DNA from 2 places in the Mycobacterium toneyamaense genome. Region 2 is predicted to be linked to the other one. Evidence: predicted binding sites of a transcription regulator. Region 2 holds the regulator's gene; the other holds the start of a gene.
The links. The regulator LexA, encoded in region 2, represses DNA repair genes until DNA is damaged. The targets are predictions, from matches to a motif close to CGAACANNTGTTCG.
Positions count from the first base shown of each region.

Region 1: a site for LexA is predicted at 9,792-9,805, ahead of ACZ5IQ_RS25275 (HNH endonuclease signature motif containing protein). Genes of this name have one in related genera too.

Region 1 covers NZ_AP040333.1:5,209,961-5,225,828, reverse strand. Annotated here, with positions in the region: gene ACZ5IQ_RS25315 (sensor histidine kinase) at 1-25, opposite strand, end outside; gene ACZ5IQ_RS25310 (MMPL/RND family transporter) at 160-3,078, shown strand; gene ACZ5IQ_RS25305 (NADPH-dependent FMN reductase) at 3,081-3,629, opposite strand; gene ACZ5IQ_RS25300 (cytochrome P450) at 3,727-4,959, opposite strand; gene ACZ5IQ_RS25295 (3-oxoacid CoA-transferase subunit B) at 5,043-5,687, opposite strand; gene ACZ5IQ_RS25290 (CoA transferase subunit A) at 5,684-6,442, opposite strand; gene ACZ5IQ_RS25285 (IclR family transcriptional regulator) at 6,591-7,346, shown strand; gene ACZ5IQ_RS25280 (LLM class F420-dependent oxidoreductase) at 7,389-8,288, shown strand; gene ACZ5IQ_RS25275 (HNH endonuclease signature motif containing protein) at 8,390-9,787, opposite strand; gene ACZ5IQ_RS25270 (VTT domain-containing protein) at 9,907-10,569, opposite strand; gene ACZ5IQ_RS25265 (alcohol dehydrogenase catalytic domain-containing protein) at 10,634-11,647, shown strand; gene fbaA (class II fructose-bisphosphate aldolase) at 11,741-12,787, shown strand; gene ACZ5IQ_RS25255 (hypothetical protein) at 12,816-13,253, opposite strand; gene ACZ5IQ_RS25250 (DUF3151 domain-containing protein) at 13,389-13,802, shown strand; gene ACZ5IQ_RS25245 (cation diffusion facilitator family transporter) at 13,803-14,690, opposite strand; gene ACZ5IQ_RS25240 (site-2 protease family protein) at 14,790-15,563, opposite strand; gene ACZ5IQ_RS25235 (peptidase M50) at 15,573-15,868, opposite strand, start outside.
Region 2 covers NZ_AP040333.1:2,672,393-2,688,260, reverse strand. Annotated here, with positions in the region: gene ACZ5IQ_RS12975 (DUF4192 domain-containing protein) at 1-324, opposite strand, end outside; gene sthA (Si-specific NAD(P)(+) transhydrogenase) at 495-1,910, shown strand; gene ACZ5IQ_RS12965 (trypsin-like serine peptidase) at 1,907-2,758, opposite strand; gene ACZ5IQ_RS12960 (proteasome assembly chaperone family protein) at 2,949-3,890, shown strand; gene ACZ5IQ_RS12955 (alpha/beta fold hydrolase) at 3,935-4,957, shown strand; gene nrdR (transcriptional regulator NrdR) at 4,964-5,428, opposite strand; gene ACZ5IQ_RS12945 (LysM peptidoglycan-binding domain-containing protein) at 5,540-6,013, opposite strand; gene lexA (transcriptional repressor LexA) at 6,265-6,954, shown strand; gene ACZ5IQ_RS12935 (LGFP repeat-containing protein) at 7,021-9,282, opposite strand; gene ACZ5IQ_RS12930 (acyl-CoA dehydrogenase family protein) at 9,457-10,614, opposite strand; gene ACZ5IQ_RS12925 (DEAD/DEAH box helicase) at 10,711-12,078, opposite strand; gene ACZ5IQ_RS12920 (PE-PPE domain-containing protein) at 12,446-14,083, shown strand; gene hflX (GTPase HflX) at 14,085-15,497, opposite strand; gene dapF (diaminopimelate epimerase) at 15,525-15,868, opposite strand, start outside.

The DNA.
Region 1 (15,868 bases), 2.5 Mb from region 2:
GCGCGAAGTCACGGAGCCGGCCCATACCGCCAGCGTAGAGCCGGTGCCGGGTTTTACACATCATTCGCGGGACGGCTCGGGCCTCCTACCACGGTAGGAGGCCCGGTCTCGTCCGCAGCACGACGTTTACGGGCCCTGGTCGCTCGTAGTTTCGGACGCATGTGGGACGTCATCGCAAGATTCTGCAGCCGCTTCGCGGTCCTGATCATCGGATTGTGGGTGCTGGCCGCGGCGGCAGGCAATCTGCTTGTCCCGCAGGTGGAAAGCACGGCGCACAATCACGCGCGGGGCTTCCTGCCCGCCGATGCCCCGGTGAACCTCGCCGGCGTCCAGATGGACGAGCAGTTCCACGACGGATCCGGCGGCAATCTCAATTACCTGGTGCTGGAGGGTGATCGCCCGCTCGGTGCGCCGGAGCGGGCCTACTACGACCGCCTGCTGAGCACGTTGCGCGCCGACACCGAGGATGTGGATTCGGTGATGGACCTGTGGTCCGACCCGGTGACGGCGGCCGGCGCGCAGAGCACCGACGGCAAGGCTGTCTACACGATGCTGCGGATTCGCGGCGAGCTCGGCGCCGCCAAGGCGAACGCCGCGCTGGATGCGGTGCGGCGGATCGTCGCGGCTGCGCCGGCACCCGCGGGCCTGCACGCCTACGTCACCGGACCCGGCGCCACCATCGCCGACGAGCTCAGCGCGATCGACAAGCAGATGCTGATGATCACCGGTGTCACGGTGGTGCTGATCGCGGTGCTGTTGTTCGTCGTCTACCGCTCGGTGATCACGTCGGCGATCCCGCTGTTGACCGTCGGCCTGGGGCTCGGGGTCGCGCGGGGTGTCGTGGCGTTCCTGGGGGAGCGGGACGTGATCGAGGTGTCGATCTTCTCGGTGTCGCTCCTGGCCGCGATGGTGCTCGGGGCGGCAACGGATTACGGCATCTTCCTGCTGGGCCGCTACCACGAACAGCGCCGCGCCGGGGTCGACCACGAGGACGCGCTGGTGATCGCGAACCGCAGCGTCGCGCCGGTGATCGCCGCGTCAGGTCTGACCATCGCGGCGGCGCTGTCATGCCTGCTGTTCGCCCAGGTCGGCATGCTGCGCAGCGCCGGATTACCCTGCGCCATCGGCATTCTCACCGGGATGTTCGCATCGCTGACGTTGTTGCCGGCGTTCATTGGGCTGGCCGGCCGGCATGGCCTGGCGCAGCCGCGAAGCCGTGCCGCGGCCAAGGTGCCCGGCCGGAGCTGGCGCCGGGTCGGGACGGTCGTCGCCCGGTGGCCGGGACCGGTACTGGTGGCCTCGTCGGTGATTCTCCTGGTCTGCGCCATCCCGCTCGCCGGTATCCGGCTGGGCTTCGATGAGCTTGCCGCACAACCTGATTCCACCCACGCCAACCGGGGCTACCAGGCCATGGACCGGCACTTCCCGCCCAACCGGCTGCTGCCCGAGATCGTGTCCATCGAGACCGATCACGACCTGCGTAACCCGGCGGGCGTCATCGCGGTCGAACGGGTGACGCGGAAGATCATGGAGATTCCCGGCATTCGCATGGTGCAGTCGGCGTCACGGCCGGCGGGGTCGGTGCCCGAGCAGGCAGCGTTGACCGACCAGGCCGGCACCATCGCCGACCAGCTCGACGACGGGGTGGCCCAGCTGAGCAAGCGGCTCGGCGCCGTCAACCAGCTGTCCGCGACGTTGGACCAGTTCTCCTCGGCGATAACGCAATTGCAGAACGGGCTGGGCGGCAGCGTCCGCGGTCTCGGGCAACTCGGCTCGGGGATCGACGCCATGCACGGCGGCATGCAGCAGTTGCGGGACAACGTCACCTCGGTGTCGCAGTACATGGATCCGTTGCGCGGCTTCACGAACGCCAACCCGAATTGCGCGGCCGATGCCATCTGCTCGCTGGTGCTCAAGGTGGTCGAGCCCATGGATTCGGTGGTGGCGGCCACCGGCACCCTGACCGACAGCACGCGGCAGTTCGGCGCCGGGACCACGGACATGGCCAGGTCGCTGACGGGTGCGCAGGCGTCGGTGCGCTCGATGCGCGCCGCCGTCGACCAACTCGGCGCCGTCACAACACAATTGACCAAGACGGTGGGCGAGACCCGGGGCATGTTCTCCGGGCTGACGGACTACCTGCGCGGGGTGCGGGCCGACTTCCAGGACAGTGGCTCGGGCGGCTTCTACCTGCCGCAGCGCGCGTGGCAGGACCCGCGGTTCCAGCGCGCGGCCGGGTTGTACTTCGCGCCCGACGGCCGGTCGACGCGCCTGCTCGTCTACGGTGACGGCAAGGTGTTCGGCACGGACGGCGCGCTGCGCTCGCCCGAAATCCTGACCGCGGTCCGGGAGGCCACGAAAGAGGGCACGCTGGTCCGAAACACGGTCTTTGTCACCGGTTTCGGCACCGGCACGGCGGAGCTTCGCGGCTATGTGTCGGACGACTTCCTGTTGCTCGCGGCTGTCGCGTTGGCGCTCGTGTTCTTGATCATCCTGATCATGCTGCGCAGCCCGGTGGCGGCCGCGGTGGTGATCGGCACCGTCGTGGTGTCCTACGCCTCGGCGCTCGGGGTCAGCAGCTTCATCTGGCAGGACCTCTTGGGCAAAGACCTCCACTGGGCGGTGCCGTCGATCGCGTTGATCGCGTTGGTGGCCGTCGGCGCGGACTACAACCTGCTGCTGACCATGCGGCTGCGCGAAGAGGTGAGTCGGCCGGACGCGGGTTTGAAGACGGGCATGATCCGGACGTTCGGCGGTACCGGCGGCGTGGTGACCACGGCCGGAATCGTCTTCGGCATCACCATGTTCGCGATGCTGTCCAGCGACGTGCTGAGCATCGAACAGGTCGGCACCACCATCGGCGTCGGACTGCTGATCGACACCCTGATCGTGCGGACGTTCGTGGTGCCCGGCATCGCGGGGCTGCTCGGGCGGTGGTTCTGGTGGTCGCCGGTTCCGCTGGTGCGTGGCGTGGTGTCCCGGACGTTCACGCGCCGGCCGTCGCGACCGCGGCGGGACGTGCCGTTGATCGCCGGCACGGCGCCGGGCCGAGAAGTGTTGCAGGGCGCGGCGGGCTGAGTTCAGCCGGCCACTTTCGCGGTCAATGTGATCAGCTGGTCGAACAGCCCTGCCAGTTCTCCGGCACGCCGCTCCAGCGGGGTGAAGCCATCGGCGCCGAACTCGGTGAACAGCGACAACGACACCTGGGCACGGACGTCGAGCATCTGGAAGTTGGCGACGATCTGTCGCCACTGCTCCACGGCGCGCACCCCGCCGTCGGCGCCGTAGGAGACGAAACCCACTGTCTTGCCGAACCATTCAGAACCGAGGGAGTCCACAGCGTTCTTGAATGCGCCCGGGACGCCATGGTTGTACTCCGGGGTGACGAAGATGAACCCGTCGCAGGCGTCGATCGCCGCGCTCCACCGCTGCACGTTCTCGGACTCGTACTGTTTCTTGGCCGCGGCCGGCACCGTCGCAGCCGTGAGCAGCGGCACGTCGAAGGTCTTCAGGTCGATGAGTTCGAACTGGGCGTCGTCGCGGTGGGCGGCCTGCTCGGCCACCCAGTCGCCGACGCCGGCACCGCTGCGCCCATCCCGAATCGATCCCACGATGATGCCGATCCTCATGAAGTGCTCCTCTTCTGCGTCGTGACCCCGACCCCGGCTCCTGACAGCCTGCCGAACTCGGAGTACCCGCGCGGAAGAATCGCAACCACTCACATGATCAGTGCCCGGCGTCGAACTCCACCGGCAGCGTCTGCGGCCCACTGACCGCCATCAGCGGCTTCCATGGCGCCGGACCCGTGCGGCGAATGTTCGGCATCCGCTGCGTCAGCACCGTGAGCGCTCTGACCAGTTCCAACCGCGCCAGATGCGAGCCGAGACAGTAGTGCACGCCGCCGCCGAAGGTGAGCATCGGCTGCGCATCACGCCGGGTGATGTCGAACTGATCGGGATTTTCGTATACCTGCGGATCCCGGTTCGCCGCAGCGGTATTGGCGACGACGAGTGAGTCCCGCGGGAAGAAGTACCCCGCCAGCTCCACATCTTCGGTGACATATCGCGGCACATTGAGGACGATCGGCGCGAACCGCATGACTTCATCGACTGCCTGGGGCACCAACTCGGGATGCGTGGCGAGTAGCGCCCATTGGTCGGGGTGATCACAGAAGGTGTCCACGGCAGCGGCCAGTTGATTGCGCGTGGTATCGGTGCCCGCCGCAAGGATTCCCATGGACAGCATGAGCAATTCGGGATGGCTGAGCCGGTCGCCGTCGTCCTCCGCGCGGATGAGGGCGGACAGCAGGTCGTCGGTCAGCGTGGTGCGACGCTCCGTGATCATCGCGTCGATGTAGTCGTCGAATTTCTGCCAGGCCGTGAGGATTTCCGATTCGTGTGCGGCCACATCCCACCAGAACATCTTGAAGATGTCGTCGGTCCAATCCGAGATCATCCGCCAGTCGGTGCGCGGCACGCCGAGCAGCGCGCAGATCACCGGGATCGGGTACGGCTGGGCGACGTCGGCGACGATGTCGCAATTGCCCACGGCGGCAACGGGATCGACCAACTCGGCCAGGACGGCGTCGATCAGCGGATCCAGCCGGCCGACGGCCTTGCTGGTGAAGGCCTTGCACACCAGCTTCCGGAGCCGCGTGTGCTCTTCGCCGTCGAGACTGAGCAGCGCACTGCCGATGCGGTCCCAGAGCGGACCGCCGGTGACGCCGCGCGGGACCAGCCCGCGCACGCCGGGCTCATGAAAGCGCGCGTCGCGCAGCACCGTACGGACCAATTCGTAGCTCAGTACCTCAGGTGCGTGCGGGCCGGTGGCCACGGCTCCCTGCCGGCGGACCTCTTTGATCATCCGGTGTGCGGTTGCCGGGTCGTCGACGGCTTCGTAGTCGATGACCGGAAGGCCGGCGTCCAAGACGCTGACAGGATGGCTGGCGGCGATGGTCATCGATGTCTCCCTCGGTTTCGATAGAAGTCACTATCGGGCCGAGGAGGGCGACAACACATCAGCCGAACGGCGTAATTGACTACCTAGTCGAGCTGCACTGTCAGCTCGGCGCCGGTCGCTGCGATGACATCGTCGACGCTCACGCCGGGGGCGGTCTCGCGCAGGATCAGCGTGCCGTCGCCGGGCACGTCGATGACGGCCAGGTTGGTGATGATCCGGTCGACCACACCCTGACCCGTCAGCGGCAGTGTGCAGACCGGGACGATCTTGGGGTTGCCGGCCTTGTCGGTGTGCTCCATGAGCACGATGACGCGCGAGGCGCCGTGCACCAGGTCCATGGCGCCACCCATGCCCTTGACCATCTTGCCGGGCACCATCCAGTTGGCCAGGTCACCGGTGCGCGAGACCTCCATGCCGCCGAGCACCGCGGTATCGATGTGGCCGCCGCGGATCATCCCGAACGACAGCGACGAATCGAAGTACGCCGCACCGGGATTCACCGTCACGGTTTCCTTACCGGCGTTGATGAGGTCGGGGTCGACGTTGTCTTCGGTGGGGTACGGGCCGGTGCCCAGGATGCCGTTCTCCGAGTGCAGCGTGACGTGCACGTCGCCCGTCAGGAAGCCGGGGATCAACGTCGGCAGGCCGATGCCGAGGTTGACGTACTCGCCGTCGATCATGTCGGCCGCGGCCCGCGCGGCCATCTGGTCACGGTTCCAGCCGGTCATTTGGCATCCTCTCGCACCGTGCGCTTCTCGATCTGCTTGTCCTGCGGTCCGGTGTGCACGATGCGCTGTACGAACACGCCTGCCAGGTGGACGTCGTCGGGGTCGATCTCCCCGGGCTGCACCAGTTCCTCGACCTGGACGATGGTGATCCGCCCGGCCATCGCGGCCAGCGGGTTGAAGTTGCGTGCGGTCTTGTTGAAGACCAGGTTGCCCGCGGTGTCGGCGCGCAGCGCGTGCACCAGCGCGAAGTCGGCGTTGATCGACTCCTCGAGCACGTAGCGCTTGCCGTTGAATTCGCGAATCTCCTTGGGCGGCGAGGCAACAGCGACGGAACCGTCGGCCGCATAGCGCCACGGCAGACCGCCGTCGGAGACCGGGGTGCCGACGCCGGCCGGGGTGTAGAACGCCGGGATCCCGGCACCGCCGGCGCGCATCCGCTCGGCCAGGGTGCCCTGCGGCGTGAGCTCCACCTCGAGCTCGCCGGACAGGTACTGGCGGGCGAACTCCTTGTTCTCGCCGACGTACGAGGCGGTGACCCGACGGACCTTGCCGAGGCCCAGCAGCACGCCGAGGCCGACGCCGTCGACGCCGCAGTTGTTCGAGAACACCTCGAGGTCGGTGGCGCTCGACGCGGCGATGGCATCGATGAGTTGGTCGGGGATGCCGCACAAACCGAATCCGCCGACAGCCAGCGTGGCGCCGTCACCGATGTCGGCGACCGCTGCGGCGGCCGAGGCGTACACCTTCGAGGTCATGACACTCCGTTCATCCAGTAAACGCGTGACCCACTCAACACGGCACGCCGCTGACAAGGCAAGTCTCTGCTCGAAGCTGGTCGAATGTGTTCACATGGTGAGCATTGACGCCATGTGCGTTCACTGGATGAACGCCTAGGATGTGGTGATGACCGGTCCGAATGTCGTCGCCCGCGTGGGGGCGATGCTGCGGGCAGTGGCCACGGCCGAACCCGAAGGCGCCTCCACCACCGAGCTCGGAAAACTGGCGGGGCTGGCCCGGCCGACGGCACACCGGCTGCTCACGGCGCTGGCCGACGAACATCTGGTCAGCCGGGATCAGAAGACCGGCCGCTGGTCACTCGGACCCGAGCTGTATCTGCTCGGGGTCGGTGCGGCCCAACACCACGACGTGACCGATCAGGCGCGTGCGGTGGTGACGCGGCTGGCACGCGAGACCGGCGAGAGTGCGTTCTTCTCGGCCCGTCGCGGCGATCAGACCGTGTGCGTACTGAGCGAGGAGGGCAGCTTCCCGTTGCGCTCGCACGTCCTGCAGGTCGGTATCCGGTTTCCGCTCGGGGTGGCCAGCGCCGGGCTGGCGATCCTCAGCCACCTACCGGCCGCGGACGTCGACGACTACTTCTCCCGCGAACAGCCGGAAACCAATTGGGGGCCAAATCATTCCGAAGCGGCCATCCGCAAGCGCATCGAGCAGACCCGGCGCGCCGGCTATGCCGTCAATCCCGCGCTCCTGGTGGAAGGCAGCTGGGGCATGGCGGCCGCGGTGTTCGACCGACGTGGCCTGCCCGGCTGGGCCCTGAGCCTCACCGGTGTCGAGACCCGGTTCCGTGCCGGGCGTCGACGTGAACTGGGGCGGCTGCTTCTCGAGCAGGCTCACGAGCTGTCGGGTCGGCTGCAGGGGTGACCCCGCGTCGCCGTCCGGGTGGCGGTAGGCGATTGTGGACTGGTGACTGAACGCGCGCGCATCGACTTTCCGTCCCGCATCGGCGTCTGGTGGGCCAGCGACAGCTGGGCCATGCCGGACGCTCAGGCTGTGGCCCGCGACATCGAAGCCATGGGCTACGGCTCGTTGTTCCTGCCCGAAACCGTCGGCAAGGAATGCCTCACTGAATCGGCGGCGTTCCTCGCGGCCACCGACCGGCTGGTGGTCGGTACGGGCATTGCCAACATTCACGTGCGCCTGCCGTCGGCCGCCGAGGCCGGTGCCCGCACGCTGACCGCGCTGTACCCGGGACGGTTCGTGCTGGGCCTCGGCGTCAGTCACGGCCCGCTGGTGGAGCGGGGGATGGGCGGCACCTATGAAAAGCCGCTCGCGACGATGCGCAGCTACCTGGAGCGCATGGCCGCCGTGCCGGAGGTCATCGAACCCGGGGTGGGCCGGCCGCCCCGACTGCTTGCGGCATTGGGCCCCAAGATGATCGAGCTGTCGGGCAGCCAGGCCGACGGTGCGCATCCGTACCTGGTCCTGCCGTCGGCCACTGCCACGACGCGGGAAATCCTCGGGCAGGACAAGTGGATCGTCTCCGAGCAGGCCGTCGTCGTCGGCGGTGATGACGCCGAACAGCTGCGCCGCGCGCACGATCACCTGAACGTCTACAGCGGCCTGCCCAACTACCGGAACTCGTGGCTGCGCCAGGGCTTCGACGAGAGCGATCTGGTCCGTGGCGGATCCGAACGACTGGCCCGCGCGCTGGTCGGGATGGGTAGCGTCGAGGACGCAGCGGCGAAGGTGAAGGCGCACCTCGATGCCGGCGCCGACCACGTCGTCGTGCAGATGCTCGGCGAGCATCCGACCGCCGACCCGCGGCCGGGCCTGCGCGAGCTGGCCGCAGCCTTGGGGCTGTAGGTCGGCTGCCGGTTGGACCGGCCTGCCAGGGTGCGCTTCAGTCCGTCCCCGGTAAGGCGACCATCAGCGCCGCAGCGAAGGGTTTCTGCTGCGTCGGCCAATCAGTTTGTTGCACAGTCACTTTCGCCGCCATCATCGCCACTCTCCTGTGGGTAGAGGGTGGGGTGCCAGTAGTGGTTGGTTCGGGGTTGGCCGACGTCCAGTGGTGGTGGTGGGGTCCAGTGGGCGCGGCCGTTGACCATGGTGGTGTGCCAGCCGCCGGTGTCGGCGAGGCGGTTGTCGCAGCCGCAGGCCAGGGCGAGGTTGGTGATGTCGGTGGGGCCATCATCGCGCCAGTCGGTGTCGACGTGGTGGGCTTGGCAGCGGGTGGCGGGGGCGGTGCAGTTGGGTTTGGTGCAGCCCAGGTCGCGGGCGAAGAGGGCGAATCGTTGGGCGACGGTGGCGGTGCGACGCGCTCGGCCCAGGTACAGCGGTTGTTCGGTGTGGTCGTCAAAGACGACGAGGTAGTGGTCGGCGCCGCGGGCAGCCATGCGGAGGAGATCGCGGATCGGTAACCGGCTGCCGGTGAGGGTGAGTGCGTGGCCGGTGCCGCGCTCCAAGTCGGCGACGGTGCAGGTGGCCGCGATGGCCACAGGTAGGCCGTTGTGGTCGCCGAGGTCGGTGCCGAGGGCGATGCGGCCCATGGCGGCCAGGGCGTCGTGGTTGCGTTGGTCGGTGCTGCGGGTGTCGTGGTCGATCTGGGCCTGGGTGGGGGTGCCGGATTGGCAGGGTGTGGGGTCGGCGGGGTTGCACATGCCGGGGGCGCCGAGTTTGTCGTGGACTGCTTCGAGGGTGGCGCGTGCTTCGGGGTCGAGCCAGCCGTCCACTTTGGACATGCCGTCGGGTTGTTGTTTACCGATGCGGAAGCTGCGTTTGCGGGCGCGTTCGGCGTCATCGGGCAGGGGGCCGTCCTGATCGAGCAGGTACAGCAGGGCCTCGGCGGCGGCGCGCAGTTCTTCGGGGGTCTGGTGCCGCGCCCCAGCGACGAGGGACTGTTCGAACTGTGAACTGGTGGTGGGGTCGATCCAGCCGGGGAGTTTGTTGATGAACTGGCCGATCACTTTGACGTGCTCGGTGTTGATCGCGCCGTCGGCCTGGGCCGCGGCGACGAACTCCCACAGCGGCGGCAGCGGTTCGCCGGTCAGCCCGGTGCGGGCCGCCAAATGCTGGGCGTCGCGGACCTGGCGGTGGGCTTCGGTGGTGTCCAGGCGCAGCCGGATGCGCAGCACCTCGGCCCAGTTTTTCGCGCCCAGTTCTCGGGCCGTGACCTGAGACTGCGCCGCAACCAAGATCCGGTGATCGACCGCCTCGGCGGCGCACCTCAACCTCTCGCGGCGGGACTTCAATTCCAACAATGTCGCCACGTCCAGGCCGGTGTAGTCCAGGGATGCGAGCCGCGCGTGCGCCGCCTCGTAGGCGGCGTACGCCTCCTCGACAGCGGCTGGATCGGTCAATCCCATACATCGAACATTAGTTCGAACCACCGACAAGAAGCCGCCGGAAATGTGACGCTAGTTACCTACCGTGACCAGCGCTAACAAAGTGACCAAAGTTTTTCGAACCCGACCGTCGGGCCGGCTCAGCCCTCCGTCGCGGCGGCCTTGCGCCGCTTGTACCACTCCCAGATCATCGGCGTGATGGACGCGACGAGGATCAGGATGAAGATCGGCTCGAGCAGCTTCTGCACGATCGGGAACTGCCCCAGCCAGTAGCCCAGCAGCGTGATGCCGCAGCCCCACACGATCGCGCCGATCACGTTGTACAGCGTGAAGGCGCCATAACCCATCCGGGCGGCGCCGGCGGTGATGGGTGCCAGGGTGCGCACGATCGGCACGAAGCGGGCCAGCAGGATCGCGAACGGTCCGCGTTCCTCGAAGAAGGTGTGCGCCTCATCGAGGTACTTCTGCTTGAGGACGCGGGCGTCGGGCTTGAACATCGAGGTACCGAGGAAGCGTCCGATGAAGTATCCGACCTGCCCGCCGAGGATGGCCGCAACGGGGATGGTCACCATCAGCAGCCAGATGTTGAAGTTGGCCTGGGCGGCGACCTCGGCCTGGGCGGCGGTGCCGGCGGCCAGCATGCCCGCGACGAACAGCAGGGTGTCGCCGGGCAGGATCGGGAACAGCACGCCCGACTCGACGAAGATGACGACCAGCAGTCCGACCAGCGCCCACGTGCCGAAATAGGCGATGAGCTTCACCGGATCCATGAAGTCCGGCATGAGCGACAGCGTGCTGATCATGGGGTCAACATACCGGTGTGTGTTGGCTGTTCCCTTAACCGCACATCGCCCATAAGGTCGGCGCATGGCCACTCACAGGGCAGTTCACGTTGCGCAAGCCGACGGCCCGCTCGCACTCGCTGACGTCGACACCGTCTCGCCGCCGCGCGACCACGTCCGCATCGAGGTCGCCGCGTGCGGGGTGTGCGGCACCGACCGCGAGTTCCACGCGGGGCACTTCCCGGGACTTTCGTGGCCGATCACCCTCGGCCACGAGATCGCCGGCACCGTCGCTGAACTGGGCGACGGCGTCGAAGACTTCGTCGTCGGCGACCGGGTGGCGGTGGGCTGGTTCGGCGGCAACTGCAACCGCTGCGTCCCATGTCGACAGGGCCATTTCATGCAGTGCATACGCATGGAGGTGCCGAGCTGGCACTACCCCGGCGGATACGCCGAATCGGTCACGGCGCCCGCGACCGCGCTGGCCCGAATCCCGGACGAGTTCTCGTTCGCCGAGGCCGCCCCGATGGGCTGCGCGGGCGTGACGACGTTCAACGGGCTGCGCAAGACGCGCGCCAAGGCCGGCGACCTGGTCGCGGTGATCGGGATCGGTGGCCTCGGCCACCTCGGCGTGCAGTTCTCCCGGGCGATGGGCTTCGAGACCGTCGCGATCGCGCGCGGGCCGGAGCGTGAGGCCGCCGCCAAGGAGCTCGGCGCCCATCACTACATCGATTCGAACGCCTCGGACGTCGCCGCCGAACTGCGGCGCCTCGGTGGGGCGACCGTCGTGCTCGCGACCGCCGCGAGCTCGACGGCAATGGCCGCCACGGTTGCCGGGCTCGCGCCCGAGGGGCAGCTCGTGACGGTCGGTGTCACGCCCGAGGCCCTGCCGATCAGCCCGCTCGACCTCATCAACGGTGGCTTCTCGGTCATCGGGCATCCGTCCGGCACCTCACGCGATATCGAGGAGACGCTGCACTTCGCCGCGCTGACGGGCGTGCGCGCCGTCATCGAGGAACGGCCTCTCGCGCAGGCCGCCGAAGCTTTCGACCGGATGAACAGCGGCCACGCGCGCTACCGGATGGTCTTGACCGTCTGACCGCATGAGCTGTCGGGTGTCCCCCGGTGCCGCACTTCAGCTTCGCGTGACTGACATACTGGCCCAGACTGCAGGTTCGCCGAGAGGAAAAACATGCCCATCGCCACGCCCGAGGTCTACGCGGAGATGCTGGCCCGCGCCAAGGAACACTCCTTCGCGTTCCCGGCCATCAACTGCACGTCGTCGGAAACCGTCAACGCGGCGATCAAAGGTTTCGCCGACGCCGGTAGCGACGGCATCATCCAATTCTCCACCGGCGGCGCCGAATTCGCCTCCGGTCTCGGAATCAAGGACATGGTCACCGGTGCCGTCGCGCTGGCCGAGTTCGCCCACGTCGTCGCTGCCAAATACGACATCACCGTCGCGCTGCACACCGACCACTGCCCCAAGGACAAGCTCGACGGTTTCGTCCGGCCGCTGCTGGCCATCTCGGCCGAGCGCGTCGCCCGCGGCGAGAACCCGCTGTTCCAGTCGCACATGTGGGACGGCTCCGCGGTGCCGATCGACGAGAACCTGGAGATCGCGCAGGAGCTGCTGAAGCTGACGTCGGCCGCCAACATCATCCTCGAGGTCGAGATCGGCGTCGTCGGCGGTGAAGAGGACGGCGTCGAGGCCGAGATCAACGAGAAGCTGTACACCAGCTCCGAAGATTTCGAGAAGACCATCGACGCGCTGGGTTCCGGCGAGAACGGCAAGTACCTGCTGGCCGCCACCTTCGGCAACGTCCACGGTGTCTACAAGCCGGGCAACGTCAAGCTCAAGCCCGAGGTGCTGGCCGAGGGGCAGAAGGTGGCCGCCGCCAAGCTCGGTCTGCCCGCCGGCTCCAAGCCGTTCGACTTCGTGTTCCACGGTGGCTCGGGCTCGCTGAAGTCCGAGATCGAGGACTCGCTGCGCTACGGCGTCGTGAAGATGAACGTCGACACCGACACCCAGTACGCGTTCACCCGTCCGGTGGCGGCGCACATGTTCACCAACTACGACGGCGTCCTGAAGATCGACGGCGAGGTCGGCAACAAGAAGGTCTACGACCCGCGCAGCTACCTGAAGAAGGCCGAGGCCTCGATGACCCAGCGCGTCATCGAAGCGTGCAACGACCTGCACAGCACGGGCCGCAGCGTCTCCGCGGGGCTCGGCAAGTAGCCAAAGCTGGACACCGCCGACTGGCCGGTCATGACGCAGGAATCGCGAAACCCTGTGTCGTGACCGGCCATTCGGCGTTCATGGCCGAGTGGCCGCGCGTGAGGAGCACCGTGCCCAGCACCGCGACGGCGGCGATGGCCGCGATCACCAGCACCAGTGCGATGACCCAGCCCCAGCTGCGACGGTCCTTCGGTGGCTTGACGGCGCCGGGGATCACCTGCGGCGCGGCGGGCGGCATCAGTTCGGTTTCCGGATCCGGCAGCGGCGTGATGATCTGCGTCTTGCCGTCGAAGCCCGACGGCGCGGTGAAGCGCCGCACCGGGATCGTCGGGTCGGTCGCTGGATCTGCGGGCTCGAAGATCTCGGTTGCCGCCGCGGCGTCGTCGCCTGTCGAGGCAGCGCGCTGATCGGCATCACGACGGCCGTCCGGTCCCGTCGGGTTCGACATGGCGGCTGGGTTCGACATGGGGGTGACTGTCCTCCCGAGATCAGATCGCGCACTGGGGCCGATGCGTCCTGGAGCAGGCCGCGACGTCCTACCTGGAGCTTAATCTCCCGCCTGCGGGATCTCCGTGAGCGGCCGCACGGCACAATGGCGTTCATGACGCGAATGGGTGATCTGCTGGGTCCGGAGCCGGTGTTGCTGCCTGCCAACTTCGAGGCCGAGGACGCTCTCGCCGCCGGTAAATCGCCGACCGACGTTGCTGCGGCGCAGCCGACGGCCTCTGTCGCGTGGGCCGCCCTCGCCGAGGCCGCGCTGGCCGACGGTCAGACCATCACTGCCTACGCCTACGCGCGTACCGGTTACCACCGCGGCCTGGATCAGCTGCGTCGCAACGGCTGGAAGGGTTTCGGCCCGGTGCCGTTCGCGCACGAACCGAACCAGGGCTTCCTGCGCTGCGTGGCAGTGCTGGCGAAGGCGGCGGAATCCATCGGCGAGCAGGACGAGTACCTGCGCTGCCTGGACCTGTTGGACGACTGCGATCCCGCGGCGCGCGCCGAGCTGGGTCTCTGACTAGTCCATCTCGCAGTGGCAGTCGCCGGCCGGCGGCTCCACCTGAACGGTGGCGTGGTCCAGCCCGCGGGCGGCCAGCACGGCGCGCGCCGACTCGAGGACGCGTGCCGAATCCGCCGCGGACGTCAGGTGGGCGGTGGCCATGTCCTTGCCGGGCACCAGGGTCCACACGTGCAGGTCGTGCACATCGGTGACGCCGTCCACGGCGGCCAGCGCTTCGCGCAGCTCGTCGACGTCGATGTGGCGGGGTGAGGACTCGGACAGGATCCGCAGCGCGGCGCGGGCCAGCGCGATGGCGCGCGGCAACACCCACAGCGCGACCAGGACGGCGACGACGACGTCGGCGTACGGCCACCCCGTGGTGACGTTGACGATGCCCGCGATCAGGACGCCGACGCTGCCGACGGTGTCGGCGACGACCTCCATGTAGGCACCCTTGACGGCGAGGCTGCTGTCGGCGTCGGAGCGCAGTAGCAGTACCACGACCAGGTTGGCGAGCAGCCCCGCGAGGGCGACGACGATCATCGGCACACCCGGGATCCCCGGCGCGTTGCCGATGCGCTCGACGGCCTCGTAGAGGATGAACGCCGCGACGCCCATCAGCAGGACGGCATTGGCGACCGCGGTGAACACCTCGGCGCGGTGCCAGCCGTAGGTGCGGGCGGCGGACGTCGACCCGCGGCGGGCGAGGAGGACGGCGCCCAGGCCCATGAACATCGCGACCAGGTCGGTCAGCATGTGGCCGGCGTCGGCCAGCAGCGCGATCGAGTTGATCAGCAGCGCGGTGGTCAGCTCGATGACGAAGAAGACGCTGAGTACGGCTGCGGCGATGATCATGCGGCTGGCGCGTGCGTTCGAGCCATGGCTGTGGTCGTGTCCGGCACCCATGCCAGCAATATATGCAGAACTCTGCATATGTCGCAAGGCGCCCTGGGATTTGTGCACGATTTTCCGCGGTCAGCGCGGAAAATCGTGCACAAATCCCTGCTACCAGGCGGACCAGAAGCGAGTCAGGGCGCTGCCGATCATCGCCAGGCGCGGCGGCACGCCGGTGAGGCTGACGGCGGAGTACACGACGTTGAAGAACAGCCGGTTGAGCTCGGGGACGATCAGCAGCAGCATCAGGATCAGGAAGCCCCACTGCCGAGCGGGGAGCAACGCGCGTTGCGTGTCGGCGCTCAGGTGCGGTTCCAGCGCGCCGTAGCCGTCCAGCCCCGGAATGGGCAGCAGGTTCAGGAACAGCGCCGTCACCTGCAGGAAGCCCAGGAAGGCCAGCCCCGCCCAGAACACCGGATGGTCGTTGTCGAACAGCACCGCCGTCGCGACCAGCAAGATGACGGCGAGCACCAGGTTGGCGAACGGACCGGCCAGGCTGACCAGCGTGCGCTGCCGGGGCGTCATGTACTCGGTGCGCACGTACACCGCGCCGCCGGGCAGGCCGATGCCGCCGAGGGCGATGAACAGTGCCGGCAGCCCGAGTGACAGCAGCGGGCTGGCGTACTTCGCGGGGTTGAGCGTGAGATAGCCGCGCAGCTCGACATCGCGGTCGCCGAACCGCCAGGCGGTGTAGGCGTGGCCGAATTCGTGCAGGCACAGCGAGACCGTCCACCCCGCGATGACGAACACGAAGACGCCGGCATAGGCCAGCGGCCGGACCTCGGCGCCGCAGAACCAGGCCAGAGCGCCACCGGCGACGGTCAGGGCCACGATCGCCCAGAAGACAGGGCTGGGACGGACGGCGCGCCGCACAGGCATGGTCATGACTGCAAACTAGCCGACCCGCAGCCAACCCTGGATATGGCGGTAGAACGCCGACCGGCGCGCCGGACGGGCGGCCGCCACGCCGTCGCGCTCAACCAAAACTCCGGTGCTGCCGAGTTGCGCGGCACGACCGGCGACCCAGCCCCGCCCCGGCCCCGAACGCCCGGCCCCGAGGGCCCGCGCGCGCAGCCCCGGCATGCCGGGCAGGGGTTCGATGACGACGCCCGCGGACTCGCCGTCGAACAGCACGGTGTCGTCGACGACGGCCTCTCCGGTGATGGCGTCGCCGCCCGACGGCAGCCACC
Region 2 (15,868 bases):
CAGCGCCTCCTCGAGTTCGTCGGTCACGTCGCGGTACATGTCCGCGCACATCACGCAGTCGACGCCGTGTTCGTCGACGATCACCCCGACGGCGGCGTCCGCATCTGCCGCGGCGGCCATGCCGGAGAGATGGCCGAGGGCCTCGGGCAGGGCCTCGAAGAATCCTGCCGAGAGGTCCACGCGCAGGACCGCGCCCATCTCACCGCCGATGATGGTGACGAGGACCAGCGACTTCTCGGGCGCGAACCCCAGGACCGCGGGCACTGCCGCGATCAGGGCGCCGGGCCGGTTCAGTTGGAAATCGAATGAGCTGAAAGTTGTCATGCCCTGAACGTGGCAGCACGGTCCGTCAGGAATCGTCGGCCGACACCGCCGGCGACCCCGGCTGTGGATGAACTCGGATCTGTGGATAACGGGCCGCACCCGTGGTGTTTCCGCAAAGTTCGCCGATGATCCGGCTGCATGATCACGCGTGCCGTGCCAACCTGGCTGTCATGGGTTCCACGCAGGAGTTCGACCTCGTCGTCATCGGATCCGGTCCCGGCGGGCAGAAGGCTGCGATCGCCGCCGCCAAGCTGGGAAAATCCGTCGCAGTCATCGAGCGTGGGCGCATGCTCGGCGGGGTCTGCGTGAACACCGGGACCATCCCGTCCAAGACATTGCGTGAGGCGGTCGTCTACCTCACCGGGATGAGTCAGCGCGAACTGTACGGCTCCAGCTACCGGGTCAAGGAACGGATCACCCCCGCCGATCTGTTGCGCCGCACCACGCACGTCATCGGCAGGGAACAGGACGTGGTCCGCAACCAGCTGCTGCGCAACGGGGTCGAGCTGTTCGAAGGCCACGGCCGGTTCCTCGACCCGCACACCCTGGTCATCGAGGACCCCACCCGCGACGAGAACGTCAACATCAGGGCGCGGTATGTCGTCATCGCCACCGGTACCAAGCCGGTCCGTCCGGCCGGGGTGAAGTTCGACGAGGAACGCGTCCTGGACTCCGACGGGATCCTGGACCTCAAGAGCCTGCCGCAGTCGATGGTGGTGGTCGGCGCGGGAGTCATCGGTATCGAGTACGCGTCGATGTTCGCGGCGCTCGGCACCAAGGTGACCGTGATCGAGAAGCGCCCGACAATGCTGGACTTCTGCGATTCCGAGATCATCGAGTCCCTCAAATTCCACCTGCGCGACCTCGCGGTGACCTTCCGGTTCGGCGAAGAGGTGACCGCGGTGGACGTGGGTCCCGGCGGAACCTTGACCACGCTCGCCAGCGGAAAGCAGATCCCCGCCGAGACGGTGATGTACTCGGCCGGCCGGCAGGGGCAGACCGAGCACCTCGACGTCGGCCAGGCGGGCCTCGAGGTCGACAGTCGCGGAAGGATTTTCGTCGACGACAACTACCAGACCAAGGTCGACCACATCTACGCCGTCGGTGACGTCATCGGCTTCCCGGCGCTGGCCGCGACCTCGATGGACCAGGGCCGGCTGGCGGCGTACCACGCGTTCGGCGAGCCCTGTAAGGGCATGACCGACCTGCAGCCGATCGGCATCTACTCCATTCCCGAGGTGTCGTACGTCGGCGCCACCGAAGTCGATCTCACCGACAGCTCGATTCCCTACGAGGTCGGGGTGTCGCGCTACCGCGAACTGGCGCGCGGGCAGATCGCCGGTGACTCGTACGGCATGCTCAAGCTGCTGGTGTCCACCGAGGACCTGACGCTGCTCGGCGTGCACATCTTCGGCTCCAACGCGACCGAACTGGTCCACATCGGCCAGGCCGTGATGGGGTGCGGCGGGACGGTGGAATACCTGGTCGACGCCGTCTTCAACTACCCGACCTTCTCGGAGGCCTACAAGGTCGCCGCGCTCGACGTGATGAACAAGCTGCGGGCGCTGAACCAGTTCAGACGCTAGGCGCTGCAGCCGTCGTCAGGGGCGCCGGTGGCGCGGTCCGCGGGACCGCCCTCCTGGGCTCGCTGATACAGCAGCTGGATCTGCACATCGAAGGGTGACGAGTACGACACGTCGTTGCCGCTGCAGCCACCGCCCTGCAGGCCGCCGACCACTCCCCTGACCTCGGTCGCCGACACCCACGGCGAGCCGCTGGTGCCGTCGACCAGGCCCGGGCAGCGCAGCGCCGGGAACCCGCGGTCGGGGCGTGATGTCGGCGCACTACAGCTGACCTGGTCCCCGCCGTCACCGAGCGGGTATCCCGTCACCGTGATCGGAACGTCGGGGCCCGGTGCGGCGCCGAGCACGAAGCCGCCGCCGGCGTGACGTTCCAGCGTCTCGGTCGTGGCCGCGCCGCCGTGGCTGACGCGGGCGATCGCGTAGTCGGCGGCCGGGTCCTGGCTGCGAACCCAGCGCGGGTCCAGGTACACCGCATCGATGTGCCAGAAGTCGCCGGGCACACCGCCGCGGTAACCGGGCGCGAACGTCGCGTCGAACGCCGCGTCCAGGCAGTGTGCGGCCGTGATGATCAGATTCCCGGCCAGCGAGTCGAGGACCGCGCCACTGCAGGTGTGCACGGAATCGCTGCCCAGGAACACCGCTCCGACGCGCGGATCGGGCCGGGGTCCCGGGACCACGGCCGCGCCGGCGGCGACCGTACCGGGGTCGCCGGCACGGGGATCGGCCTTGATCGCAGGCGGGCTGCACGCGGTGGCCAGCAGCGCGGCGAATGCGCTCACGGCCAGTCGGGTGCGAAGCATCTGTCCGATCTTGCCCGATACCGACGGCACGAGCAGCACCTGGTGCACCATGCGTACTGCGGGCCGACACCGGGAACAACACAAGAATGCGCGACACTTGTAGGAGACACATCCGGCGAGATGTGAACGCACGACGGCAAGGAGTGTGAAGGTGAGCGAGCACGACGGGAACGCGCGCAACGCGAGCGGCCAGCGGCCCGACAACAGCCGGGGCCAGCAGTATCAGCCCGAGCAGAGCGGTATGTACGAGCTGGAATTCCCCGCGCCCCAGTTGTCCGCCGCCGACGGCCGCGGACCGGTGATGGTGCACGCCCTCGAAGGCTTCTCCGATGCCGGTCACGCCATCCGGCTGGCCGCCGAGCACCTGAAGAACACGCTCGACACCGAACTGGTCGCGTCGTTCGCCATCGACGAACTGCTGGACTACCGGTCACGCCGGCCGCTGATGACGTTCACCACCGACCACTTCACCAAGTACGACGATCCCGAACTGAACCTGTACGCGCTGCACGACACCGCCGGGACGCCGTTCCTGCTGCTGGCCGGGATGGAGCCGGATCTGCGCTGGGAACGTTTCATCACGGCGGTGCGGCTGCTGTCCGAGCGGCTCGGGGTCCGGCAGATCATCGGGCTGGGCGCCATCCCGATGGCGGTCCCGCACACCCGCCCCGTCACCATGACGGCACACGCCGGCAACAAGGAGCTGATCGCCGATCACACGCCGTGGGTTGGCGAGGTACAGGTTCCGGCCAGCGTGTCGAACCTGTTGGAGTACCGGATGATTCAGCACGGCCACGAAGCCCTCGGCTTCACCGTGCATGTGCCGCACTACCTAGCGCAGACCGCGTATCCGCCCGCCGCCGAGGCGCTGCTGGGTGAGGTCTCCCGGATCGCGTCGCTGCAGATTCCGCTGCACGCGCTGTCGGAGGCGGGCGCCGAGGTGTACGCCAAGATCAGCGAGCAGGTGGAGGCCAGCGCCGAAGTCGCTCAAGTGGTCAGTGCACTGGAACAACAGTACGATTCGTTCGTCGCTGCTCAGGAAAATCGGTCGTTGCTGGCACGTGACGAGGAACTACCCAGCGGCGACGAACTCGGCGCACAGTTCGAGCAGTTCCTCGCCGAACAGTCCGGTGACGGATTCTCCGATCCCCAAGCCGGCGACGACGGCACTGTCGGCGACTGACCACGCGGTCGGCTTGGCCGACACCATGGGAAGGAGCTGGGACGATGTCCGATGGAAAGCCCAACCTGCACTCGGTGCGCGACGTGACGCCGCGGCTGGAGTACCGCACCATCCATGGTTACCGCCGCGCGTACCGGGTGGCGGGCTCGGGGCCGGCGATCCTGCTGATCCACGGCATCGGCGACAACTCCACCACGTGGGAAACCGTTCAGACGCGCCTCGCCCAGCGGTTCACCGTCATCGCCCCTGACCTGCTGGGCCACGGCCAGTCCGACAAGCCGCGCGCCGACTACTCGGTGGCGGCGTACGCCAACGGCATGCGGGACCTGCTCAGCGTGCTCGACATCGAACGCGTGACGGTCATCGGCCATTCACTGGGCGGCGGCGTGGCCATGCAGTTCGCCTATCAGTTCCCGCAATTGGTCGATCGCCTCGTGCTGGTGGGTGCCGGCGGTGTCACCCGCGACGTGAACATCGCACTGCGACTCGCGGCGCTGCCGCTGGGCACCGAAGCGCTGGCACTGTTGCGAATCCCGTTGGTACTGCCCGCCCTTCAGCTCGCCGGGCGTCTCGGCGGAGCGCTGCTCGGGTCGACCGGCCTGGGCCACGACCTGCCGAACATGCTGCGCATCCTCAACGACCTGCCCGAACCCAAGGCCTCATCCGCCTTCGCCCGGACCCTGCGCGCAGTGGTCGACTGGCGCGGCCAGGTGGTCACGATGCTGGACCGATGTTATTTGACCGAAGCCATTCCGGTGCAATTGGTTTGGGGCACCCAGGATGCCGTCATCCCGGCCGCCCACGGAGAACTCGCCCACGCCGCGATGCCGGGCTCCCGGCTCGAGTTCTTCGACAACTCAGGACATTTCCCATTTCACGACGACCCCGATCGGTTCGTGAAACTCATCGAGGAATTCATCGACACGACGGCGCCGTCGGTCTACGACCGTGATGCGCTGCGCGGACTCCTGCAGACCGGTGTCACCGCGAAGTCCATCGACGCCCCGCAAGATACGAAGTATGCGGTTCTCGACGCCATGGAGACCGACGAGCGCAGCGCGACCTAGCTGCCGTCAGCCCGACGACGTCACACCGCGGTGCGCCCGCAGCGCCTCGATTTCGCGTTCGAAGTCCTCCGCGGACGAGAATGAGCGGTACACCGACGCGAACCGCAGATAGGCGACCTCATCGAGGTCACGCAGAGGACCGAGGATCGCCAACCCGACCTCATGGCTCGGCACTTCGGGAGATCCGGTGGCCCGCACCGCATCTTCGACCTTCTGCGCCAACTGGTTCAGGGCATCGTCGTCGACCTGCCGCCCCTGGCAGGCGCGCCGTACGCCCTTGATCACCTTGTCCCGGCTGAACGGTTCGGTGACGCCGCTGCGTTTGACCACCGCGACGACTGCGGTCTCCACCGTGGTGAACCGGCGACCGCACTCCGGGCATGACCGGCGACGCCGAATCGCCTGCCCTTCGTCAGCTTCTCGTGAATCGACTACACGCGAGTTCGGATGCCGGCAGAACGGACAGTGCATCACCGCTCCTTCGCCGCACCGACAATCGACCGTTTCGAACGGTCTCGAGCCTACCCGTGCCGCTCTGACGCGGCCGGGCGCCGTGCCGATCGACGCGCGCACGGACTGTCCTCAGCCGACCGGCGCGATCAGCGTCTGCCCGGCGTTCAGGGCCACCGACGGGAGCTTGTTCAGCTCCTTGATGCGGTCGACGACGGCACTGACCGGCGCGTCGGGCGCCACCCGCCGCGCGACCTGCTGGATCGACTCCCCCGTCTGCACCCGGACCACCGCGAGCTGCGCGGGCACGGAGGCCGTCGAAGAAGTCGGCTGGACCGCTTCGCCGAACTGCGCCACCAGACCCAGCCACACCGTGATCCCGGCCGCGACCAGGGCCAGCATCACCGTGGTCAACGGGGTGATCGGATTGCGGCGGTGCGAGGCACGCGACGTCAGCACGCCCGTACCCCGGTGCCGGAAGGCCGCGCCCGAGGGACGCGCGCCGGCCGGCCGCAGCCGGGCCTGGCGGTGCCGGTTGACATCTGAACGCCGAGGCACGGTGCGGACGACGACGTCGGTCGGGTATTCGCGGGTGATGACGGTCATGTCGGTTCCTCTCAGGAGTTCGTACATAGGTTCGATCGCTCTTGTGTTCGACTATATCGCCCAAATGTTCGAAGGGTAGAACATGTGATCGAACTGTTGCGAACGATACGACCACCCACCGACAAGTTCCGTACCCCGACTCCGCCACCCCTTTCACGACGTCACCACCGGATCACGCCCGCGACACGCCGAGCCGCCCGATCTCGAACACATGTTTGATGAATCGGGTGCGCTGGGCTAGATTCGTCTCCATGAGCGACAGCACCGATACCCCGGACACCCAGGCAGGCGGACGGTCCAGCAGCCTCACCGAGCGCCAGCGGACCATCCTCGATGTCATCCGCACCTCGGTCACCACGCGCGGTTATCCGCCCAGCATCCGGGAGATCGGTGACGCCGTCGGTCTCACCTCGACATCGTCGGTGGCCCACCAGCTGCGCACATTGGAGAAGAAGGGCTACCTGCGCCGTGACCCGAACCGCCCGCGCGCGGTGGACGTGCGCGGCGCGGACGATTCGACCGGAGCCACCATCACCACCGATGTCGCCGGTTCGGACGCGCTGCCCGAGCCGACCTTCGTCCCGGTGCTCGGCCGGATCGCGGCCGGTGGCCCGATCCTGGCCGAAGAGGCCGTCGAAGACGTCTTCCCGCTCCCCCGCGAACTCGTGGGCGAGGGCTCGTTGTTCCTGCTGAAGGTCGTCGGCGAGTCGATGATCGACGCCGCGATCTGCGACGGCGACTGGGTCGTCGTGCGGCAGCAGAACGTGGCCGACAACGGCGACATCGTCGCGGCGATGATCGACGGCGAGGCCACGGTGAAGACCTTCAAGCGCACGAAGGGCCAGGTGTGGCTGATGCCGCACAACCCGGCGTTCGATCCGATCCCGGGCAACGACGCGGTCGTACTCGGCAAGGTCGTGACCGTCATCCGCAAGATCTGACGCCGGCCAGACCTACAGATGAGCCCCGCTGCAGTCGCTCGCAGCGGGGCTCAGTCGTGACTCCGGTCAGCCGCGGATGAACCCGTTGGTGACCGCGAATTCCTCACTGGCAAACCAGATTTGGACAGGCGCCTCGGCATATCCGGGAGACCCCGGCACCCAGTACAAACCCGACTCCGTATTGGCCTTGATGTCATAGCCCTCGGGCGGCTCGGCACCGGTGGCCACGCGGAACGACATCTGCGCGGTCTCGGGTTCCTCGGCCCCCAGCGCATGGTGTCTGCCGCTGGCGGGACCGGCCACCACCGTCTCCTCCGGCGGTGTCGCGACCGCAGGCGGCTCGTGCACAGGAGGCTCGTCCACGGGCGTCTCGGTGGCCGGTTCCGCTGCCGGTGTCTCAGCCGCCTCGACCTCGGGGGCCTGTTCTTGCGGCTCGGGCGCGCACTCGTCACCGGCCTGGGCGTCGGCGTCGCGGCCGTCGGCCGGCGCTGCCCAGACGCGGTCGCCGGGGTCCCGGGGCCGTAGGCCCGCGAAGCCCGCCAACCCGGCCGCGGTGAGGCCTGCCGCCGCACCGCCGCGACGCAGGGCGTCGGGCAGTTGCACCGATGTCGTCGGCTCGTCGGCGGATTCGTCGGCGTCCGGCTCCGGCTCCGGCTCGGTGGGCTCGGCCGCGTCCACCGGCTGGGCCTCGGCTTCGGCCTGCGCCTCGGGCACCTCCTCGGACCGCTCACCCTCGGCCGTCTCGGCCGGCGTTTCAGTGGGCTGTTCGGCCGTGAAATCCGGGTACACCGTCGGCGCGGTGTCGATGACATCAGGGTTGCTCTGGAACGCGGGGCCGCCGTGCGGGTTGTCGAACTGCTGGTCCTCGGCCGCGTACTCGTCGCCGTACTCGCTGTCGGCGCCGCCATCGGCATACTGCGGGTCGCCGTACTCGCCGTCGCCGAACTCGTGGTCGTCGTAGTCGTACGCGTCCTGGTCGTCGATGGCGTCCTGACCGGCATTCCGCCGGCGCCGCAGCAGTGCCGCGATCACGATGCCGACCACCACCAGCAACAGCGGGATGATCGCCAGCAGCCACCACCAGTGGAACTGGTACCACTTGCCGGACTCATCGGCCTGCGAGGTCACGCCACCCGGCAGATCGACACTGGGCACCTGGAGGCCGCTCAGTTGCGACGCCAGTTCTGCCGGCTCGGTGCTGAACGCACGGCTGGACTTGTTCCACGAGATCGAACCGCCCGTGAACTTCTGGCTGACGACGTCGCCGCTGACGGTCTGATCGGCGGTCGGCGCGCCGAGCTTGCCGGTCGCGCCACCGAGCTTGTCCCACGCCGCGTTCATCGCGCCGCGGACGACGAACGCGCCGTGCTCGGGCGTCCAGAAGATCGCCGGGTTGTCGGCGGCGGCGAACGTGGCGATGCGGCTCGTGGGCGAGATGCCGCCGTCGGTCTCGTTGCTCGCCGGGAATCCGAGATCGCCCTGCGGGCCGCCGGCCGCGCGGTATTTGGCCAGTACGTCGCCGGTGATCGCGTGCGCACCGGTCGCCGGTGAATAGAAGATGGTGCCGCCGGCGAAGTTCTGTGCCACGCCGTCGCCGACCTTGTACTGGGCACCCTGCTCGTCTCCGAGGGTGCCCTGCGGCCCGCCGGCTGCCCGTCGTGCGGCGGCGATGGCCGTCGTCGCGTCGCCCGGCACGTCGAGGCCGGTCAGCTGGCCGGCCAGGTCGGCCGGCGTGGTGGTGAACGCCTTGGTCTTGGCGTTCCAGCTCACCTCACCGCCGGTGAAGGGCTGGGTGACGACGTCGCCCTTCCAGGACTCGTCGGCAGTGGGTACGCCGAGGGTGCCGGCCGACCCGCCGAGCTTGTCCCAGGCGGCGTTGATGGCGCCGCGCACCACCCAGGCGCCGTTGTCGGGCGTCCAGAAGATGACCGGCTTGTCAGCGGCACTGAAGGTGCTGTTGCGGCTGTCAGTGGCCTTGCCCGCGCCCTCGTCGATGGTCGGGAAGCCGAGATCGCTGTCCGCGGCGCCGCCCAAGGCCTGGTACTTGTCGAGGATCGCGCCGTAAATGAGATGGGCGCCGGTGCCCTCGCTGAAATAGATCTTGCCGCCCGCGAAGTTCTGCGCAAAGCCCGCGCCGACCTGGTAGACGTCACCGTCCTTGGCACCCAGCTCACCCGTGTCACCGCCCGCGGCATCCCACGTGTGGGATATCGCCGCGTCGGCGTCGCTTTCCGGTGTCGCGTATGCCGTCGGAGCCATGAGCAATGCCACCGCGACAGAAAGGGCCCCGACACCAGCCCATCCGCCACGGGTTCGCAGCCCGGTCATCGAATTCCTCCCGCGGTCGGCAAAACTCCGGATACAAAATTCCGTCAGACAAACTCTCTTGATTGAGAGATTCTGTCAACTTTGCTTCAGTTCATGCCCATCGTGCGGGATATCGGGCGGTGACGCACCAGTGTGTCGCGCTTCGATATGCGAATAAATTCGCGCGGCAATTTGTTAAACGCCCAATCCGCGGCCGATGATCTCCTTCATGATCTCGGTGGTCCCGCCGTAGATGGTCTGGATGCGCGAGTCCAGGAATGCCCGCGCAATGGGATATTCGCGCATATAGCCGTAGCCGCCGTGCAGCTGCAGACACCGGTCGACCAGGCGAACCTGCGCCTCTGTGGAATACCATTTGGCCATCGCCGCCTGGTCGATTGTCAGCTTTCGATCGAGATGCAGGCGAATGAACTCATCGACCATGATTCGCACCGCCGTGGCCTCTGTCGCCAGTTCCGCCAACACGAATCGGCTGTTCTGGAAGCTGCCGATCGGCTTGCCGAACGCTTTACGCTCCTTGGCGTATTGCAATGTCGATTCCAGCACGGCCTCCATCGCCGCGGCAGCCATCACGGCGATGGAAATACGCTCCTGCGGCAGGTTCTGCATCAGATAGACGAACCCCATGCCCTCGACGCCCAGCAGGTTCTCGGCCGGGACTTTGACGTCGGTGAACGACAATTCCGCGGTGTCCTGCGCGTCGAGGCCGATCTTGTCGAGGTGACGGCCGCGCTCGAAACCCGCCATGCCGCGCTCGACCACCAGCAGGCTGAAGCCCTGCGCGCCCTTGTCCGGGTCGGTCTGAGCGACGACGATCACCAGGTCGGCGTGAATACCGTTGGTGATGAACGTCTTCGAGCCGTTGAGCACGTAGTGGTCGCCGTCTTTGACCGCACGGGTCTTGATGCCCTGCAAGTCACTACCGGTGCCCGGTTCGGTCATCGCGATGGCACAGATCAGTTCGCCGCTGCAGAAACCGGGCAGCCAGCGCTGCTTCTGCTCGTCGTTGGTCAGCTCGAGCAGGTACGGCGCGATGACGTCGTTCTGCAGCGTGAAGCCCAGACCGCTGTGTCGTCCCGCCGCGGTCTCCTCGCTGACGATGACGTTGTAGCGGAAGTCCGGGTTTCCGCCGCCGCCGTACTCCTCCGGCACGGCCATGCCGAGAAAACCCTGTTTACCCGCCTCGCGCCAGACCTCGCGGTCGACGATCTTGGCCTTCTCCCACTCCTCGCGGTAGGGCTCGGCATGGCGGTCGAGGAACGCGCGGTACGACTCCCGGAACAGCTCGTGCTCGGGTTCGAACAACGTGCGGTCGTACTTGATGACACCCATGTGAGACCTCCGGTACTGGATAAGTTTGCAACAACTTATCCCAACCGGGCGGTTGGTTGTGAGCGGGCCCACACCCGGCGCGTCGCCGGGTGGCGACTACCTCGCCTGGCTGCGGCCGGACTGCGAACGGCCCGGCTGCCCCTGCGAACGACCACCCTGGGTACGCCCGGGCGCCTGCAGCCCACCGCTCGAACGCCGGCGGCGGCGCTGCGCCTGCCCGGCGGTCGCCGTCTTGGCCGGACGGTTGCCGCCCCGGGGCGCGGGCGCCTCCTTGGGGGCCGGCGCGCGGTACGGCGCGATCTCTCCGACCAGCGCCTGCACCGACGCCGAATCGGCGACGACTTCCTGCGGCCGGGCCGTGATGCCGGCCTTGCGCAGCAGCTGCTGGGCATCCTTGCGCTGCTCCGGGAGCACCACGGTCACGACGTCGCCGGCGCTTCCGGCACGGGCCGTACGTCCCGAGCGGTGCAGGTACGCCTTGTGCTCGGCGGGCGGGTCCACGTGGACCACGAGCTCGACCTCGTCGACGTGCACACCGCGCGCGGCGATGTCGGTGGCGACGAGGACGCGCGCCTCTCCCGAGCTGAAAGCGGCGAGGTTGCGGTCCCGCGCGGGCTGGGACAGGTTGCCGTGCAGGTCGACCGACGGCACACCGGATTCGGTGAGCTGCCGGGCCAGCTTGCGAGCCTGGTGCTTGGTGCGCATGAACAGGATGCGCCGGCCGGTGCCGGACGCCAGCCGCTGCACCAGGTCGCGCTTCTCGGCGACACCGGCGACGTGGAACACGTGGTGCGTCATGGCCGGCGGCGGCGCATCGATCTCGTCGACCGAATGCGTGATGGGATCGGACAGGAAGCGCCGCACGAGCTTGTCGACGCCGTTGTCGAGCGTCGCGGAGAACAACATGCGCTGGCCGCCGGCGGGAGTGGCCGCCAGAATCCGGGTGACGCCGGGCAGGAAGCCCAGGTCGGCCATGTGATCAGCCTCGTCCAGCACGGTGACCTGCACGGCGTCCAGGCTCACCAGCTTCTGCTTCATGAGGTCTTCGAGACGGCCCGGGCAGGCGATGACGATGTCCACGCCGCCGCGCAACGCGTCGACCTGACGGTTCTGCGAAACGCCACCGAAGATGGTGGTCACCTTGAGTCCCACAGCAGTGGCGAGCGGTTCGACGGTCGCGGCGATCTGGGTCGCCAGCTCGCGGGTCGGGGCCAGCACCAGGCCGGTGGGCCGCGACGGACGTCGCGAGGCGCCGACCAGCCGGGCCACCAGCGGAATGGAGAAGGCGAGCGTCTTACCGCTGCCCGTGCGGCCGCGGCCGAGGACGTCCCGGCCGGCCAGGGTGTCGGGCAGGGTGCTGACCTGGATTGGGAACGGCGCGGCGATGCCGCGGCCGGCGAGCGAGGCGACGAGCGCCTCCGGGACGCCGAGTTCAGCGAAGGACGACGATTGTTCTGCAGACATGGATGAGTACAGCCTTTCCGGCACGGAGGGTCGACAATGCCGGCGGCAGTATCGGTCGCCGCGAGAAGTGCTGGTGCAGATGGACTGACACGGCTCTCAGCCGTTCCACGACGTGATCAGCGGGCGTGTCCTGCGAAGGAGCGCAACTGATGTTGAGTCAGAGCTTAGTACCGAACATCGCCCGTCGCCGACCACGGCAATCGGTACGGCCGGTCGCGGGACGAAAAGCCCTGTCCCGCAATGAGTATCGCGGTGGTGTGATTTCACCCACGATCCGCGCGCTGCCGTACCAGAGAATCGACACGCTCGACAAATTTTCGGCAAACACCCGGTCCCGGTCCGGTCACAGTGCGACGATGCGAAACAGGTGCCGATCATCGGATCGGCGACGTCGAAAGGGCGCGAGGCCATGCGCAACTTCGGACGCACCATCCCCGCAGCCGTGGCCGTGATGCTGACGGTGCTGAGCACGGTTCTGCTGGGCGTGGTCTCGATGGTGACGGCCGCGTTCACCCTCGCCGCGACCGCGCTGATCGTCCCGGGCACCGGCACCCCGAACGCGAATGTTGTTGCGGGGTACAAGGAGAACGCCGACAACTACTACATCGCGCCCTTCAACCCGCTGTGCACGCAGCCCACCTGCACCCTGACGGGTATCAACTACCCCGCCCAGTTCTGGCCGATCCCGCTGCCCGGCTGGGGTGGCCTGTCCGGCGCCAAGTGGAACGACTCGACCGGACAGGGCATCGCCAACCTGGATACCGCACTGACCGGCCTGCTGCCGACCGCGACGCCGGCCAATCCGGTCATCATCTTCGGCTACTCCCAGGGCGGCAACATCGTGAGCCGCGAGAAGGCCACGCTGTCGGGACTGACCGACGCGCAGAAGGCCTCGTTGGCCTTCGTGATGATCGGCAACACCAACCGGCCCAACGGCGGTCTGTTCGAGCGACTGGCCTTCCTCGGCACGGTGCCGATCCTCGATGTCACCTTCGGTCTGCCGGCACCCACCAACACCGGCATCAAGACCACCGACATCGCGTTCGAGTACGACGGCGTGTCCGACTTCCCGCTCTACCCGATCAACCTGCTCGCCGACCTCAACGCCATCGCCGGTTTCTGGTACACCCACGGCACCTACCTGGCGCCCAACGAGAACAGCGATCCCGGTGAGATCCCCGACCTCGAGTACACGCCCGCAGAGCTCGACGCCGCATTGAAGGACCCCGCGAACCAGACCGTGTACGGCGACACCACCTACATCACGATCCCGACCAAGACCCTGCCGATCGTGCGGCCGTTCCTGGAGTTCGGCGGCTTCACCCACACCAGCTTCATCATCAAGCCGATCGTCGACCTGGTCTCCCCCGTGCTGCGGGTGCTCATCGACACCGGCTATGACCGCAGCCTGAGCCCGGGCGTCCCGGCGCCGTTCCGGTTGATCCCGCTGATCAACCCGATCACGCTGACGGTGGACCTGATCAACGCCGCGGGCGAGGGTGTCAAGGCCGCGATCAGCGACATCACCGGCGGCAAGGTGCAGCTTCCCATCGCCGCGACCACCCCGACCCCCGCGCCGGCGACGGTCGCGGCCCTGTCCGGCTCGACCGCACCGAAGGCGGTTTCCGCCACCCCGACCGGTGACACCAAGCTCGCGCCCGTGACTGCTCCGAAGCTCTCGACCACCCCGGACACCAAGGACACCGACACCAAGGACGGCGACACGAAGATCACGGCCGTCAAGGACACCGACACCAAGACCCCGGACACCAAGGTGACGGATCCAAAGACCACCGACACCACCGGCCCGAAGCAGGACCCGAAGCCCGGCACCGACCCGGCCAAGGACGGTCAGACCGGCGCCACCGACAAGACCAATGACAAGACCGGCGACAAGACCACCGATAAGACCAAGAAGCCGAAGAAGGACAAGAAGGTCAAGGCCCCCAAGGCCGTGAAGCCGGCCGCCGACAAGGCCGACAAGCCGGCCAAGGCCGCCGCGTGAACTAGGCGGTGACGAACTCGCCGAGGCTGGCGGCCAGCGCCATCGGCACCCAGCCCTTGATCCGGGTGCCGTCGGTGGTGTGCTCGGTGGCCTCGACACGACCTTCGGCGTGGACACGAGCCACGAGGTCACCGCGGTCGTAGGGAATGGTCACGTCGACGGCGGCGTCGGTCGGCTCGACCAGCTCGCACATGCGCATCCGTAGCCGGTCCAGCCCCTCACCGGTGTGCGCCGACACGAACACGGCGTCCGGCAACGCGCGCCGCAGGTGGGCCAGCGCCAGATCGCCGGCGGCGTCGATCTTGTTGACCACCAACAGCTCTCGCGGGGCGGCGATGTCGTACTCGGCGACGACTTCCCCGACGACCGTGCGGACCGCGTTGATCTGCGCCAGCGGATCGGCGTCGGAGCCGTCGACGACGTGGACGAGCAGGTCGGCGTCGACGACCTCCTCCAGCGTCGACCGGAACGCCTCGACCAGCTGCGTCGGCAGGTGCCGCACGAACCCGACGGTGTCGGTCAGGGTGAACGGCCGGCCGTCGTCGAGCTGGCCCCGGCGCGTGGTGGGTTCGAGGGTGGCGAACAGCGCGTTCTGCACCAGCACGCCGGCGCCGGTGAGGGCGTTGAGCAGGCTGGACTTGCCGGCGTTGGTGTAGCCGACGATCGCGACGGACGGGGTGTCGCTGGCCCGGCGGCTGTGCCGCTGGGTGTCGCGAATCTTCTTCATGTCCTTGATCTCGCGGCGCAGCTTGGCCATCCGCTCACGGATCCGCCGCCGGTCGGTCTCGATCTTGGTTTCACCGGGGCCACGGGTACCCACGCCGCCGCCGGCGCCACCGGCACGACCACCGGCCTGCCGGGACATCGACTCACCCCAGCCGCGCAGTCGCGGCAGCATGTACTCCATCTGGGCCAGCGACACCTGGGCCTTGCCTTCGCGGCTGGTGGCGTGCTGGGCGAAGATGTCGAGGATCAGCGCGGTGCGGTCGATGACCTTGACCTTCACCACTTTTTCCAGCGAGTTCAGCTGGGCGGGGCTCAGTTCACCGTCGCAGATGACGGTGTCGGCGCCGGTGGCGAGCACGATCTCACGCAGCTCCAGGGCCTTTCCGGAGCCGATGTAGGTCGAGGCGTCCGGCTTGTCACGGCGCTGGATCAGGCCTTCGAGCACCTCGGAACCCGCGGTCTCGGCGAGCGCGGCCAGTTCGGCGAGGCTGTTGTCGGCGTCGGCCGACGTGCCGTCGGTCCACACGCCGACCAGCACCACGCGTTCGAGGCGCAGCTGGCGGTATTCGACTTCGGAGATGTCGGCCAGTTCGGTCGACAGGCCGGCAACGCGGCGCAGTGCCGCGCGGTCTTCGAGCGCCAGTTCACCGACGCTGGGGGTGTTGTCAGGATCGAAAGGAGAGGTCATAGGTAGTTATCGATGGTGCCCGCAAAGTCAGCGGGACGCATCTGAATTTCCTTCGTTCTCGTGCCACCATTCGGCGGCGAGTTCACCGTGCGCCAGCAGCACCGACGGCCCGCGCAGGAAGCTGGTGTCCTCGGTGATGGTCACGCTGACCTCGCCGCCGGGGATCACCACCCGCAGGCTGCCGGTGTCGGCGCCGATGTGGTTCAGTGCTGCCAACGTGGCAGCGACGGTTCCGGTTCCGCAGGAGCGGGTTTCGCCCACGCCCCGCTCGTGCACCCGCATCGCGACGACCCCGTTGGCGGGCGCAGTCAGCACCTCGACATTGACGCCCTCGGGGAACTGGTCAGCGTCGAAGGACACCGGCGCCGCGA